DNA from 3 places in the Kitasatospora sp. NPDC001095 genome. Region 3 is predicted to be linked to each of the others. Evidence: riboswitches for the same ligand, from Rfam matches in the RefSeq annotation. Region 3 holds a riboswitch; each other region holds the start of a gene.

Region 1 (5,232 bases), on a different contig from region 3:
CGTCAAGGGACAGGACGGACCGAATCGGGATGTTCTCGGCATTTCACGCCGGACATAGCGGACGAATTACCCAAATGCCTGCGGTAATTCTGACATCTGCCTGACAGGTTTCACGGGCCGGTCTCATCGGCCGGACGCCCCGGGCCGAGCACTGCGGGGCCGAACGAGCACTGCTGGGCCGAAAGGGAAACCCTGTTCCCAGCCGAGCGACACTCTACTCCGACTCGACCCGGAAATATTCCCGCAGGAATGCGAGCGGTCGCCCGCGCATACGGACAGCGGAATTCCGTACGCGCGGGCGACCGCGGGTTCTCTCGCGGGCTCAGCAGCCGCCGGCCACCGCCGGGATGATCGAGATGCTGGCGCCGTCCTCGATCCCGGTCGCCAGGCCCTCGGCGAAGCGCACGTCGTCGTCGTTCACGTACACGTTCACGAAGCGGCGCAGCTTGCCCGTGTCGTCCAGGATGCGGGCCGAGATGCCCGCGTGGTTCTTCTCCAGGTCGGCGACGACCTCGGCCAGGGTGGCGCCCTCGGCGGTCACCTCGGCGGCGCCGGAGGTGTAGGTGCGCAGGATGGTGGGGATGCGGACGTTGGCGCTCATGACTTCTCCTTGCGGGGGCGGATGGTTCAGGCGGACACGAGGCCGGCGGCGCGGAACGAGTCCAGCGTCGGGCGGATGACGGCGGTCATCCCGGCTTCGGAGACGGCGTCCAGGGTCTTCAGGCCGTCGCCGGTGTTGATCGCGACGGTCTCCTTCGACGGGTCCAGCTGCCCGGTCTCGACCAGCTTCTTCAGCACGCCGACGGTCACCCCGCCCGCGGTCTCGGCGAAGATCCCCTCGGTCCGCGCCAGCAGCCGGATCGCCGCCACGACCTCGGCGTCCGTGACGTCCTCCACCGCGCCACCGGTGCGGCGGGCGATGTCCAGCACGTACGGGCCGTCGGCCGGGTTGCCGATCGCCAGCGACTTGGCGATGGTGTCCGGCTTGACCGGCTTGATCACGTCCCGGCCGGCCTTGAACGCGGCCGACACCGGCGAGCAGCCCTCGGCCTGGGCACCGAAGATCCGGTACGGCCGGTCCTCGACCAGGCCCAGCCTGATCAGCTCCTGGAGGCCCTTGTCGATCTTCGTCAGCTGCGAGCCCGAGGCGATCGGGATCACGATCTGCTCCGGCAGCCGCCAGCCGAGCTGCTCGCAGATCTCGTACGCCAGCGTCTTGGAGCCCTCGCCGTAGTACGGCCGCAGGTTCACGTTGACGAAGCCCCAGCCCTCGCCGGCCGGATCGCCGATCAGCTCCGAACAGAAGCGGTTCACGTCGTCGTAGTTGCCCTCGATGCCGACCAGCTCACCGCCGTACACCCCGGCCATGACGACCTTGCCCTGCTCCAGGTCGTGCGGGATGAACACGCAGGACCGGAGCCCGGCCCTGGCCGCCGCCGCACCCACCGCGCCGGCCAGGTTGCCGGTGGAGGAGCAGGACAGCGTGGTGTAGCCGAACGCCCGGGCCGCCTCGATCGCGCACGCGACCACCCGGTCCTTGAAGGAGTGCGTCGGGTTCCCGGAGTCGTCCTTGACGTGCAGCTGGGCGGTGAACCCGAGCTCCCGGCCCAGGTTGTCCGCCTTCACCAGCGGGGTCCACCCCGGGTTCAGGTTCGGCTTCGAGGCCACGTCCGCCGGAACGGGCAGCAGCGGCGCGTACCTCCAGATGGAGGCCGGACCGGCCTCGATCCGCTTGCGCAGCTCCTCGGCGCCCTCGCTGCCGAACTCGTAGGCGATCTCCAGCGGGCCGAAGCACTCCAGGCAGGCGAAGCTGGGGCCGAGCGGGAAACGGGTGCCGCACTCGCGACAGGACAGCGCGGTGGCGGGGCCGAGGTCGACGGAAACTGGTGCGGCGGTGTTGATAGCCATGATGGCGAGGCCTCTCTCCTCATCTTCCCCGTGGCGCGGTCGCGCACGGGCCGGAATTGGCACCTGTCCCGCCGGGGCCTGTCGACGACAGCCGCGCGAGAAGGTTGCCGGGACGTCAACGGGCCGTTCCCTCAGTCCCTCTGGATGAGCTTGTGAAATTGTGGTGCTGCTCAACGGCGACCCCGGCGTGCGAAGGTCCGACCGCTGTACGAAGACTGTATCCGAAGGCGCCAATCCTGAACGGGACCGTCCGCCACGCGAGATGACAGATTCCACCGACCCCGCCGAGGAGACCTCCGTGCCCGCCGAACCGACTCCCGAGCTCCTCCCGCAGGCGGCATCCTGGCTCCACCGCCGCTCCTGGAGCGCGGCCGACCGGCCGGTCCACACCCTCCTCGACGCCAAGGAACGCACCGGCCGCACCGTCAGCGTGGTCCTCCCCGCCCTGGACGAGGAGGCCACCGTCGGCGACATCGTCCGCACCGTCCGCCGCGAGCTGATGGAACGCCTCCCGCTCGTCGACGAACTCGTCGTCGTCGACTCCGGCTCCACCGACGCCACCGCCGCCGTCGCCGCCGTGGCAGGCGCCCGGGTGGAACACCGCGACCGGATCCTCCCCCGGCTGCCCGCCGTCCCCGGCAAGGGCGAGGTGCTCTGGCGCTCCCTGCTGGTCACCCACGGCGACATCGTCTGCTTCGTCGACGCCGACCTGCGCGAGTTCGACCCGGCCTTCGTCTCCGGCATCGTCGGCCCGCTGCTCACCGACGAGTCGATCCAGCTGGTCAAGGCCATGTACGACCGCCCGCTGGAGTCGGACGGCGCCGTCCTGCCCGCCGGCGGCGGCCGGGTCACCGAACTCGTCGCCCGCCCCCTGCTCAACCTCCACTGGCCGGAACTCGCCGGCTTCGTCCAGCCCCTCGGCGGCGAGTACGCGGCCCGCCGCTCACTGCTCGAACGGCTGCCCTTCCCCACCGGCTACGGCGTCGAACTCGGCCTGCTGGTCGACGCCCTGGAAGTGGCAGGCCTCGACGCCCTGGCCCAGGTGGACGTCGGCGTCCGGCACCACCGCCACCAGGACGGCCAGGCCCTCGGCCGGATGGCCGCCACCATCTACCGGACCGCCCTGGAACGCCTCGACCGCACCCACCGCCTCAAGGCCTCGGCCGACCTCGTCCACCCCCACCTCACCCAGTTCACCCGCGACCCGGAAACCCGCGCCTTCACCGCGCACACCCACCCGGTGACCGCCCTGGAACGCCCCCCGATGCACACCGTGCCGGAATACGCCACCCGTCATTAGGGGCCTGTCCTCGAACCCGCGTCCGCGGGGCGACGCCGGGGGTTCGAAGACAGGCCCCGCGGGTTTGCCACGCCGAGCCCCCGGCAAGATGCCAACCATGGGCGATCTCACGACCAACCGTTCGAACGCGACCGGCACCGCCCCCGTCCTGGTGGCCTCCAACCGGGGACCGGTGTCCTTCAGCACCGCCGACGACGGCACGCTGACCCTGCGGCGGGGCGGCGGCGGCCTGGTCTCCGGCCTCTCCGCCATCGAGGACCCGAACGCCGTCTGGGTCTGCGCCGCCCTCGACGACTCCGACCGCAGAGCCGCCGCCGGGGCCCCCCGCGGCCGCCTCGACCTGGCCGGCCACGCGGTCGGCGGCCAGGCCGTACGGATGCTGGACCTGGACCCGCAGACCTTCGCCCGCGCCTACAACGGCGTCGCCAACTCCACCCTCTGGTTCGTCCACCACCTGCTCTACGCGACCCCCACCGCCCCCGCCTTCGACGCCGGCTTCCGCACCGAGTGGGCCGCCTACCAGGCCTACAACGAGGCCTTCGCGGAAGCCCTGGCCGCCGAAGCCGCCCCGAACGCCGCGGTGCTCGTCCAGGACTACCACCTCTCCCTGGTCCCGGCCCTGCTCCGGGAGGCCCGCCCCGACCTGCGGATCGGCCACTTCTCGCACACCCCCTGGGCCCCGCCCGAGTACTACCGGCTGCTGCCCGACGACGTCGCCCGGGCCGTCCTCACCGGCATCCTGGGCGCCGACCGGGCCGGCTTCCTCACCGAGCGCTGGGCCCGCGCCTTCGCCGCCTGCTGCGCGGACCTCCTCGGCGCCGGCGTCGACCACGACGCGCTCTCCGTCACGCTCGACGGCCGCACCACCCGCCTCGGCGTGCACGCCCTCGGCGCCGACGCCGACTTCCTGCGTGAGCGCGCCCACCGCCTCGACGTCGACGAACGCCTCGCCGCCCTCCGCGCGGCCGTCGGCGACCGCCGCACCATCGTCCGGGTCGACCGCACCGAGCTGAGCAAGAACATCGTCCGCGGCCTGCTGGCCTACCGGCACCTGCTCCGCACCCGCCCGCAGTGGCACGACCGGGTGGTGCACATCGCCTTCGCCTACCCGTCCCGCACCGACCTCGCCGAGTACCGCGACTACACGGCACGGGTCCGGGAACTCGCCGAGGCCGTCAACGCCGAATTCGCCACCCCCACCTGGCAACCGCTGATCCTGCACGTCGACGACGACTTCCCGCGCTCCCTCGCCGCCTACCGGCTGGCCGACGTCGCCCTGGTCAACCCCATCCGCGACGGCATGAACCTGGTCGCCAAGGAGGTCCCCGTGGTCTCCGACCGCGGCTGCGCCCTCGTCCTCTCCCGCGAGGCCGGCGCCCACGCCGAACTCAAGGACGACGCCCTCACCGTCAACCCCTACGACGTCGTCGCCACCGCCGACGCCCTCCACGCCGGCCTCACCATGAGCCCGGAGGAGCGCGCCGACCGCACCAAGCGCCTGGCGGCGGCGGCCACCGCACTCCCCCCGCAGCAGTGGTTCCTGGACCAGCTCAACGCGCTGTGAGCGCGTCCCCCAAGGCCCCCAACAGCTCCACCACACCCTCCGGCCCGGCGACCACCAGGTCCGCCCGGTCGGCCAGCTCCCGCACCGGCGCGTCCCCCACCGCGCCGGCGCACACCAGCACCCCCGCGACACCCTCGCCGCGCAGCTTCTCCACCGCGGCGAAGGCCGCCACGTCCCCCAGGTCGTCCCCCGCGTAGAGCACCGAACGGGCCCCCCGCTCCCGCAGGAAGCCGGTCAGCGCCGCCCCCTTGTCCACCCCCGGCGGCCGCAGCTCCAGCACCAGCCGACCGGGCTCCACCACCAGCCCGTACTCGGCCGCCAACTCCCCCACCGGCGCCCGCAACAGCTCCAACGCCTCCTGCGGCGCCGCCGTCCGCCGGGTGTGCACGGCCACCGCCCGCCCCTTGTCCTCCACCCACGTCCCCCCGGGCGCCCCCACCCGCTCCAGCACCCCCGGCAA
Region 2 (5,232 bases), on a different contig from region 3:
CCCTCGTCCCGCTGCTCCTCTTCCTGCCGCTGCGCTTCCCCGCCTGGCTGGTGCTCGGCCTCTGGTTCGCCCTGCAATGGTGGTCGGTGCACTCGGCCGGCCCCGGGGTGGCCTACCTGGTCCACGTGATCGGCTTCTCGGCCGGGTTCCTCTACGCCTGTACCGCGGTCCGCCACCCCCCGAGACGACCGCGCCGACGCCCGATACGCTGGCGGCACCCCACAAAGGAGCCCGAACTGTGATCACCGCCATCGTCCTGATCAAGACCAGTGTCGACCGCATCCCGGAGATCGCCGAGTCCATCGCCGCCATCGAGGGCGTCAGCGAGGTCTACTCGGTGACCGGCGGCTACAACCTGGTGGCGATGGTGCGGGTGCGCCGGCACGACGACCTGGCCGAGGTCATCCCGGGCCGGCTCAACAAGGTCCCGGGCGTGGCCCACACCGAGACCCAGATCGCCTTCCGCACCTACTCCCAGCACGACCTGGAGGCCGCCTTCGCCCTCGGCCTGGACGAGTAGCGGTCAGCCCTCGCGCCGAGAGTCGGCGACGCAACGCCCGCCCTCGTTGCGGTAGTTCCACGCCGCACCGTCCGTGACCAGCTCCCGGACGGCGGTCAGGAAGCGGTCGACGTGCTCGTCCGGCGTCCCGGCGCCGAAGCTCACCCGGATCGCGTTCAGGCTGCGCTCGCCCGGCAGCGAGGACTCGGGCGCCCCGCACTCGGACAGCGCGACGTCCTCGTCCCCGAGCAGCGTGCGCACCAGCGGGTGGGCGCAGAACAGGCCGTCGCGCACCCCGATGCCGTACTCGGCGGACAGCGCGGCCGAGAAGTGCGAGCTGTTCCAGCCCCGGACGACGAAGGACAGCACGCCCACCCGTGCGGTGTCGGCCCCGAACAGGTTCAGCACCTTGACCTGCGGGATCGCGGCCAGCCCGGCCGTCAGCCGGGCGACCAGCTGCCGCTCGCGGGCCTCCAGCGCGTCGAAGCCGGCCTCGGTCAGCGCCCGGCAGGCCGAGGCGATCGCGTAGGCGCCGATGACGTTCGGCGAGCCGGCCTCGTGCCGGGCCGGGCCGGTGTGCCACTGCACGGCCACCGAGCCGTCGGCCTCCCGGGCCACCGTCCGGGTCGCCCCGCCGCCGGCCAGGTACGGCTCGGCCTCGTCCAGCCAGTCCGCCCGGCCGGCCAGCACCCCGGCGCCGAACGGCGCGTAGATCTTGTGGCCGGAGAAGGCGATCCAGTCGACGTCCAGTTCGCGCACCGAGACCCGGTGGTGCGGCGCCAGCTGGGCGGCGTCCAGCACCACCCGGGCGCCGTGCCGGTGCGCGGTCCCGGTCAGCTCGGCGACCGGCCACAGCTCGCCGGTCACGTTGGAGGCGCCGGTGACGCAGAGCAGCTTGGGGCCCTCGGGTGCCTCGGCGAGCGCGGCGTCCAGCGCGGCCACCGCCTCGGCCCGCGAGCGCGGCGCCCGCAGGTAGGTGACGTCCAGTCCGGCGTGCGCCCAGGGCAGCAGCGAGGCGTGGTGCTCGGTCTCGAAGGCGAACACCCGGGTGCCGGCCGGAACGGCGGCGGCCAGCAGGTTGAGCGAGTCGGTGGTGGCCCGGGTGAAGACCACCTGGTCGCCCTCCCGCAGGTCGAGGAACTCGCCGACGGTGCGGCGGCTCTGCTCGAACAGGTCGGTGGACAGCTGGGAGAGGTACCCGGCCCCGCGGTGGACGCTGCCGTAGTACGGCGCGTAGGCGGCGACGTCGTCCCACACCCGCTGGAGCGCCGGCGAGCTGGCCGCGTAGTCGAGTGCCGCGTAGCCGACCTTCTCACCGCTGGCGAGCGGGACCTGGACGTCGGTGCCGAGGACGGCGAGCGGGGCGCAGATTTCGGTGGCGACGGGGGACATGGGGATGCACTCCTTCAAGGGGTAAGGGACCCCGGGAGTGTCATTCGTCCGGCGTCCGCGCTTGTCGCACGGACGGCTTGCCGTGACGACCCGGTCCTCACCCAGGGCACCCCGCCACGGACGGAGGGTTGCCGGACAGCAAGCTGGGGCTTTGTGCTGTCACTCATGACCTGGCGAAGACTCTAGGCCGCGCCCATCGGGCGGTCAAACGGGCGTCCGGCATCCGGACAGCGCGAGGGGCCCGCGGGAGGAGTTCCCGCGGGCCCCGCCAACTGCCGTGTCAGATCCGGCTCGTGGCCTCCGACCAACGCCGCAGCAGGTCCTGGGCCGCGCCGGAGTCGATCGCCCTGGCGGCCCGCTCCATGCCGGCCGCCAACTGCTCGGCGAGCGGTGCGTCGCGCAGGTCGAGCGCGACCAGCGCCGCCGCCGTGTTCAGCAGGACGGCGTCCCGGACCGGCCCGTGCTCCCCCGCCAGCAGCCGCCGCGCGACCTCCGCGTTGTACGAGGCGTCCGCCCCGCGCAGCGCCTCGATGCCGACCAGCTCGATGCCGACGTCCCGCGGGTCGAAGGCGGTCCGGGTGACCGCCCCTTCGCGCACCAGCCAGACCTGCGAGGTGGTGGTGATGGTCAGCTCGTCCAGTCCGTCGTCGCCGCGGAAGACCAGCGCCGTCGCACCCCGCTCGGCCAGGACCCCGGCGATCAGTCCGGCCAGCCGGGTGTCGAAGCAGCCGATGGCGTGCGCGGTGACCTTGGCCGGGTTGGTCAGCGGGCCGAGGATGTTGAAGGAGGTCGGCACCCCGAGGTCGCGCCGCGCGGTGGCGGCGTGCCTCATCGAGGGGTGGAACTTCGCCGCGAAGCAGAAGGTGAGCCCGACCTCCTCGGCCACCTCGGCGACCCGCCGGGCCGAGAGGTCCAGCGCCACCCCGAGCTTCTCCAGCACGTCCGAGGAGCCGCTGCTCGAGGAGGCCGACCGGTTGCCGTGCTTGACCACCTTGGCGCCGGCGGCCGCCGCGACGATCGCGGACATGGTGGAGATGTTGACGGTCTTCGCCCGGTCGCCGCCGGTGCCGACGATGTCCACCGCCGGGCCGGGGATGTCCAGCGGCTCCGCGTGCGCGTACATCGCGTCGACCAGGCCGCCGATCTCCTCGACCGACTCGCCCTTGGCCCGCAGCGCGATCATGAACCCGGCCACCTGTACGGGGGACGCCTCGCCGCTCATGATCCGGTCCATCGCCCACGCGGTGGACGAGCGGTCGAGGTCCTCCCCCCGCAACAGCGCCGCCAGGAGGTCCGGCCAGGTGCGGACCACCTGCGCGGGGTCGCTACCGCCGTTCGCAGGGTTCACGTTCACCATGGCTGACTCCAGCTGTTGTCGGTTCCCCACTACGGGGGGACGTCCGTACGGATGGAGCCAGCCTATCGAGCGAAGCCTCCGCTTCTACCCCTGTCCTTTCCAGTTGCCGGGCCGCCTTCAGCGGACTGCCGGAGTCCGCTTCGCCAGTCGCGCCCGCAGCAGGGTGGCCGCCGCCTCGGCCAGCGCCACCGGCTCCACCGGGTGGGAGATGGCCGCGTCGGCCCGGCTCCAGGCGGCGAGCCAGGAGTCCTGCGGCCGGCCGATCAGCACCAGCACCGGCGGGCAGCCGTAGATCTCGTCCTTGAGCTGGCGCGCGAGGCCCAGCCCCCCGGCCGGAACGGCCTCACCGTCCAGCACGCAGAGGTCCACTCCCCCCTTCTCCAGTGCCTTGAGCACCGCGGGGGTGGTCGCGCACTCCAGGTAGGTCAGTTCCGGAAGGTCCTCGGCGGGCCGGCGGCCGAGCGCCGTCAGCACCTGCTCGCGGGTGTTGCGGTCGTCGCTGTAGACGAGGACGGTGAGCATCTCATCGGTCGTGTACGCCATGGGCCCTGCTCCCTCAAGTGTGATCCGGACCACGTTCGCCTGATCCGGATGCTACTCCCGATCACCCCCGCCGAGTCCTCCTCGTGCAGCTTCCCGGCCAACCGGGCCGCACCCCGGCTCACCCACCCGGAGGACGGTCCGTCACCCGATCCCGTCCGGTCCACCCGTACGGCCGACCCCGGGTCCCGTCCCCTACCTCATGCGGCTGCTCCGGCCGTGCAACGACGCACCGGGCAACGGGGTCGCGGGCCCCTCCGAGGAACCATCAGAAAAGGGACACGCCGCTGCTCAGCCCCCGTCCGGACCCCGCGCCGCCCCCCAAGCGGGCATACCGCACGCACCGGACACTCCGAGGGACACCCCCCGACGTGAAGACGGAATAAGGGACCGACATAATGTCCGTCGTGGCGACAGCAACAGCAGTAGAAACCGGGCACGCGCACGGATCGGTCAACCGGCCGAACATGGTCAGCGTCGGAACGATCGTCTGGCTCAGTTCCGAGTTGATGTTCTTCGCGGCCCTCTTCGCGATGTACTTCACGCTCCGCTCCGTCAAGGGGCCGGAGTTCTGGACCGAGAAGGCCCACGCCCTCAACGTGCCCTTCTCGTCGGTCAACACCACGATCCTGGTGCTCTCCTCGCTCACCTGCCAGCTCGGCGTGTTCGCCGCCGAGCGAGGTGACGTGAAGAAGCTCCGGGCGTGGTTCATCCTCACGTTCGCCATGGGCGCGGTCTTCATCGGCGGCCAGGTCTTCGAGTACACCGAGCTGGTCAAGAAGGACGGCCTCTCGCTGTCCTCCGACCCGTACGGCACGGTGTTCTACCTGACCACCGGCTTCCACGGGCTGCACGTGACGGGTGGTCTGATCGCCTTCCTGCTGGTCCTGGGACGGACGTACGCAGCCAAGCGCTTCACGCACGAGCAGGCCACCGCCGCGATCGTCGTGTCGTACTACTGGCACTTCGTCGACGTCGTGTGGATCGGCCTGTTCGCGACCATCTACCTGATCAAGTAACCAGCTGATCAGGTCGCTGGCCACCGGCTGCGGCCCCCGCCCTCACCGGCGACGGGCCGCTTCTGCCGGTGCCGACGCTCCCACCGACCGACCGCGCGCGCAGCCCTAGACAGGCAGCCTCGTGCCGGCCAGACCGGCCGCCGGGTGCACCCACCAGTCGACCAGATCCTGACACCGGGGTTATTCCGTGAAAAAGCTCTCCGCACGACGGCGCCACCCATTGGCGGCGCTGGTCGTCCTACTTCTCGCCCTGGCGGCAACCGGGGGGCTGTACGCCGCGTTCGCGCCCGCCGACAAGGCGCAGGCCGACGTCGCCGCGCAGTCGCTCGCGATCGATGAGGGCAAGAAGCTCTTCGCCGTGGGCTGCTCCTCCTGCCACGGCCTGAACGGCCAGGGCAGCAGTGACGGTCCGAGCCTGGTCGGCG
Region 3 (5,232 bases):
TCCGCCGCTCCGGAGCCGGGCGGGACGGAGGCCGGCGGCACGGAGACGGGCGGGGCCGACCGCGGCGCGACGGCCGGTGCCGGGGCGGCGAGCGACGGGTCGCCCTCCAGGATCCGCTGGTGCAGCAGGTCCAGCTCCGCCCCCGGCGCCACGCCCAGTTCGGCCAGGAACAGCTGACGCGCGCCCCGGAACACCGCCAGCGCGTCCGCCTGCCGTCCGGCCTGGTACAGCGCCCGCATCAGCAGCCCGTAGGCCCGCTCGTGCAGCGGGTGCTCGGTGGTCAGCGAGGTCAGCTCCGGAATGCACCGGGAGTAGCGGCCCAGCGCCAGGTCCAGCGCGATCCGCTCCTCCAGCAGGGTCAGCCGGAGCTCCTGCAGCCGCTGGCGCTGGCGCTGCGCGAACGGGCCGGGGATGCCCGCCAGCGGCTCGCCCTGCCACAGCTCCAGCGCCTCGTTCAGCAGGTCGCGCGCCTGCTGCGGCTCCCCGGCCGCCGCCGTACGCTCGGCCTGCCCCGCCAGTTCCTCCGCCTGCGCCGCGTCCACCGCGTGCTTGGGCAGCACCAGCCGGTAGCCGTCCCCGACCGAGGTCAGCACCGTCGGCGCGTCCGGCTCCTCTCCGTGCAGGACCTTGCGCCACCGCCAGGCGTACGTGCGCACCGTCGTCATCGCGGTGCCCGGCGGCTCCTCGCCCCACAGGGCGTCGATCAGGTCGGTGGCGCTCGCGCCGTGCCCGGGCCGGAGCAGCAGCACCGCCAGCATCGCCTGCTGCTGGGGGCTGCCCACCTTCAGCGCGGTCGTGCCGCGCTGCGCTCTCATCAGTCCCAGCACCGAGAACCGGAATTCATCCATGACTGCACCTGCCCGCCTCATGTGCTCGCCCCCGCCCGCGCACGTGCCGTCCCCCGATTTGATGAGCCCCTATCAACCCACGCCACCGGGCGTGGTGTCGAGAGATCGTCGACCCGGTGGTGATCCGGTGTTGATCGGCCGTCACCACAATCGGTGGTGTGGCACCCGCCGCCGGCCAGGCCCCGGCCGTCGGACCCGCCACGTCCCCGGCCGCCCGGCCGCCGCCCGGGCGCCCCCACGGCTCTCGGAGGCGGACGCCCATGGACACCGACCTGCTGCACACCGACCGGCCCGACACCGCCTCGTCCGGCACCGACCCGTTGACCAGCGACCTGCTCCACCGGCTGCTCGACGTCGACCCGGCCGCCGGGCCGGCCGAACTGCTCCACCGCGCCCGCGCCGACCGCCACCTCCCGTACCTGGTGCTCGCCGCGCTCTCCCGCGAGGGCGTGCGGATGGGCGGGCACGCCCGGGCCGAGCTGCAGCGCGCCCGCGACCGGGCCCAGTGTTACGCCCGGGTCGCCCGCGACCTCGCCGACGCCACCGGTGTCCGCCCGATCCGGGACCTCCCCCTGGCCGGCTACTACCCGCCGGACCTGCCCCGGCCGCTGGGCGGGCTCAGCCTCGTCAGCCCCACCGAGGCGACGCTCTGGCAGGCCGTCAACCGTCTGGTCACCGACCACCCGGTGGAGTCCGTCGAGGTCACCCTGCTCGGCGAGCGGCCCCGGCACACCGCCGTCACCCTGCGCTGGCCGGCCGAGGACCCGCTGCTCGACCCCTGGTACCAGGTGCGGGTCGCCACCGCCGCCCTCACCGGCGACCTCGCCACCGTCCCCGTCCGCCCCTACCTGGCCGCCGACGAACACGTGGAATGCCTGATCGCCCTCGCCGAGGAGGGGCTCGCGCGCACCTTCCTGACCGGCGACGTGATCGACGTGGCCCAGCTCGCCGGACAGCCCTTCGACCCCGCCGAGACCGCCGCGGTCCTCGCCGCCTACCGGCTCGCCCCGGAGGCCGCCGCCCTGCTCGACCTCGCCGCCGAGCACGTGCCGCTCGGCTCCCTGCGGGACGTGCGCACCGTCCTGGAGGCCGAGGTCGGCCCCGAACTCCGCCGCCGCCGGACCCTCACCCGCGCGCACCGGCCGCGCGGGGGGACCCTGCTGCGCCACGGCACCCTGCTGCGCCGCACCGTCATCCGGCACCAGTGGGACGAGGCCCTGCTGCTCCCGGCCGGCGGCGCCACCCTGCTGCTCACCCCGGTCGCCGACTACCTGCTCGGCGCCGAGGGCACCCGGCCGACGGCGCCGGAACGCGCCGCCGCCCTCGCCGCGCTGCGGGCCTGGGACACCACCGCCCCCGGCGGCCCGGACCCGGCCCCGCGCACCGGACTGTCGGAGCCGCGCCACCGCTGAGCGGGCCCGCCCCGCCCGCCGTCGAGAGCAGGGGGGCTTGGCAGCGGGCCCGGGGAGTCTTGTATCGTTCCTGGCGAATCATCCAGAGGGGTGGAGGGACCGGCCCTACGAAGCCCCGGCAACTCCCCGTTCGACCCGGCGTCCGAAGTACGCGCCGTGCCGTCCGGGATCAGTGCCAACTCCGGCCTGTCGCCAATGTGGCGCGGGAAAGATGAGGAGACACGGTGCTCTCTGTGCTGTCCTTCGCCCGGGCGCTTCCCGCCCCGGCGCTTTCGCGTACCCGTCTCGTGCCCGGCGCAGGCAATCGGCCGACTTCCGCGGCCCGTCCTCGCTGACCACCCCCCGGCTCCCCGCCAGGAGCCGCCGTGAGCAGCGCCGACCCGCTGCTCCCGGGCCTTGAGACTGGAGTACCCCACCCATGGAGAACACGAGCGGCGTCGGCGTGCTCGACAAGGTCACCTCGATCCTCGGGATCCTGGAGGCGGGCCCCGCCACCCTCGGCGGCCTCGTCGCGGCCACCGGCATGGCCCGCCCCACCGCCCACCGGCTGGCCGTCGCACTCGAACACCACCGTCTGGTCAGCCGGGACGTGCATGGCCGGTTCATGCTCGGCCCCCGGGTCGGCGAGCTCGCCGCGGCCGCCGGCGAGGACCGGTTGCTGGCCGCGGCCGGCTCGGTCCTCACCCAGCTGCGGGACCTCACCGGCGAGAGCGCCCAGCTCTACCGCCGGCAGGGCGAGGTACGGATCTGCGTGGCCGCCGCCGAACGCCTCACCGGCCTGCGGGACACCGTCCCGGTGGGCATCACCCTCCCCATGAAGGTCGGCTCCGCCGCCCAGATCCTGCTCGCCTGGGAGGAACCCGAGCGCCTCCACCGCGGGCTGCAGGGCGCCCGCTTCACCGCCACCGCCCTGAGCGGCGTACGCCGCCGGGGCTGGGCGCAGTCCGTCGGCGAGCGCGAACTCGGGGTCGCCTCCGTCTCCGCGCCCGTCCGTGGCCAGTCCAACCGGGTGGTGGCCGCGGTCTCGGTCTCCGGCCCGATCGAACGGCTCACCCGCCACCCCGGCGCCCAGCTCTCCCAGGCCGTCGTCGAGGCGGGCCGCCGCCTCACCGAGGCCCTGCGCCACGCCTGACGGGATGGGTGGCGGACCCGAATCCGCCACCCATCCCGGCCGGGGTGCCGCCGCCCCGGGTCAGGCCCGGGACAGCAGCACGGCGCGGGAGGGGCGGGGGATCCGGCTGATCACCGCGCCGATCAGCGTGCCGATCGACACCCCGAAGACCGCCGACACGGCCGCCAGGACCGACTGGGCCCCGTTCCCGACCTCTATCTGCGCCGTGTTCAACAGACCGAAGGAGCCCGGCACCACGATCCAGAACGCCGGCAGGTAGAGCACCTGCCAGAGCGGACCGCCCGGCAGCCAGTGCACCAGGGTGGCCGCGACCGCGGCGGCGACCGCCCCGGCCAGGCCGCCTATCGCCGCGCCGTGCACCGACCCCACCGCCACCTGGGCGGTCACGCTGACCGCGATCACGGCGACGATCCACGGGATGGCCGAGGGCGGTGTGTGGACGTTGACCACCACGCCGGCCACCGCGATCGCCAACCCCAGCGCGATCACCCACCAGCTGGGCTTGGCGACCTGGACGTTGGCCAGCGCGGTGGCCGGCATGCCGATCGCCGTCGCGGCCGCGGCCACCCCGGCGAGGAACAGCGCCAGCTGGACCGCGCCGGACACCAGCCTGGCCGTGCCCGCGCTGGCCGCGCCCGCCGCGATCTCGGACAGCCCGGTGACCAGCAGCCCGCCCGGCAGCAGGATCGCCAGGGTGGCCACGATCGTCCGCAGCGGGCCCTCCAGCAGCGAGGCCCGCGCGAGTGCCAGGACCAGCAGGGCGACCAGGAAGCCGGCCGTGACGGGCAGCAGCGGCCGCAGGTACGGCAGCCGTCGGGCGAGCACGGTCAGCCCCACCACGATCAGCGAACCGAACCCGGCCGCCAGCACGTTCGCCGCCGCCGGCTGGAGGAAGAGGCAGACCCCCACGCCGACCGGCAGCGCCCCGAGATCCGCCACCCACGCGGGCCAGCGGGCCGGCGCCCGCCGGATCCGGTCCAGTTCGGCCAGCGCCCGGGGCCCGTCGAGCTCGCCCGTCCGCAGCCGGTGCACCAGGTGGAGGACGTCGGCCGTCTGCTCGAACCGCAGCGCGCCGCCGACCGGCTGGAACCGGGTGGCCCCGTCCGCGTCCAGCGACACGAACAGCCCGTTGGTCAGCGCGGCGACCCGCACCTCCGGAGCCCCCAACGCCCGCCCCAGCCAGTGGAGTTCCTCTTCGACGTCATGGACGGGCAGGCCGCCGCCGAGCAGGGCCTCGCCGAGGTCGAGGAGCAGGCGGCGGAGCGGTTCGGGCGGGGCATCGGTGACCCGGACCAGGGAAGACGTGCTTGACATGGCAGGTATCGTCCCATCCCGCCCGAATCGGTCCGACTGTGCCCCGGTCTGTTCGGTTGCCCGCTGACTTCCGACGGCCCGGCCCCAGAGGCCGGCCCGGGAACACGAGCGCGCCCCGCCCCCCGCGGCGACGGGCCGCCAGTGGTCCCTGAGATCCCGGACGCCGAAGAGGCAGGCGAAGGCGGCGTAGTCCCGGGTCATGCCGAGCAGGGACGGTTCGATGGCCGGGTACCTTGCCGTCTCCTCGACGCCGGGGCCAGCACCCGGGTGCGGCACTCCACGAATCCGTGAACAGTCGTTCCCACGGCCCCTTGTGCCGTGCCGCGCACCACCCCGCGCAAAGGAAGTCGGCGGGGCCGACTTCTCACGTTCCCGGCTTCGGGGTGTTCCGGGAGTGGCCGGCGGATATCGAGGGCTTCACATCCGGGATCTCAGCACGTCGACCTCACAGCCCGGTGTGTAGGGGTCGAAGCCGTGCCCGATCAGCCAGCGGACCGCCAGCAGGCTGCGCAACGACCACCACGCG

Evidence for each region. Region 3 has a riboswitch for S-adenosylmethionine ahead of ACWDBB_RS00950 (IclR family transcriptional regulator). Riboswitches for the same ligand answer to the same signal wherever they lie in the genome.
Region 1: another riboswitch for S-adenosylmethionine. It lies ahead of thrC (threonine synthase); the one in region 3 lies ahead of ACWDBB_RS00950 (IclR family transcriptional regulator).
Region 2: another riboswitch for S-adenosylmethionine. It lies ahead of ACWDBB_RS19250 (aminotransferase class V-fold PLP-dependent enzyme); the one in region 3 lies ahead of ACWDBB_RS00950 (IclR family transcriptional regulator).

The regions. Positions count from the first base shown of each region.
Region 1 is NZ_JBSFKQ010000055.1:3,990-9,221, reverse strand. It holds gene ACWDBB_RS30880 (MoaD/ThiS family protein) at 323-601, opposite strand; gene thrC (threonine synthase) at 628-1,908, opposite strand; SAM riboswitch class I at 1,925-2,059, opposite strand; gene ACWDBB_RS30870 (glucosyl-3-phosphoglycerate synthase) at 2,171-3,208, shown strand; gene ACWDBB_RS30865 (alpha,alpha-trehalose-phosphate synthase (UDP-forming)) at 3,306-4,772, shown strand; gene otsB (trehalose-phosphatase) at 4,759-5,232, opposite strand, start outside.
Region 2 is NZ_JBSFKQ010000021.1:42,659-47,890, forward strand. It holds gene ACWDBB_RS19240 (rhomboid family intramembrane serine protease) at 1-242, shown strand, start outside; gene ACWDBB_RS19245 (Lrp/AsnC family transcriptional regulator) at 239-520, shown strand; gene ACWDBB_RS19250 (aminotransferase class V-fold PLP-dependent enzyme) at 524-1,891, opposite strand; SAM riboswitch class IV at 1,944-2,062, opposite strand; gene trpD (anthranilate phosphoribosyltransferase) at 2,172-3,248, opposite strand; gene ACWDBB_RS19260 (response regulator) at 3,366-3,791, opposite strand; gene ctaE (aa3-type cytochrome oxidase subunit III) at 4,187-4,807, shown strand; gene qcrC (cytochrome bc1 complex diheme cytochrome c subunit) at 4,995-5,232, shown strand, end outside.
Region 3 is NZ_JBSFKQ010000001.1:215,396-220,627, reverse strand. It holds gene ACWDBB_RS00960 (AfsR/SARP family transcriptional regulator) at 1-848, opposite strand, end outside; gene ACWDBB_RS00955 (hypothetical protein) at 1,109-2,260, shown strand; SAM riboswitch class I at 2,336-2,478, shown strand; gene ACWDBB_RS00950 (IclR family transcriptional regulator) at 2,679-3,392, shown strand; gene ACWDBB_RS00945 (threonine/serine exporter family protein) at 3,453-4,706, opposite strand; gene ACWDBB_RS00940 (phosphotransferase family protein) at 5,124-5,232, opposite strand, start outside.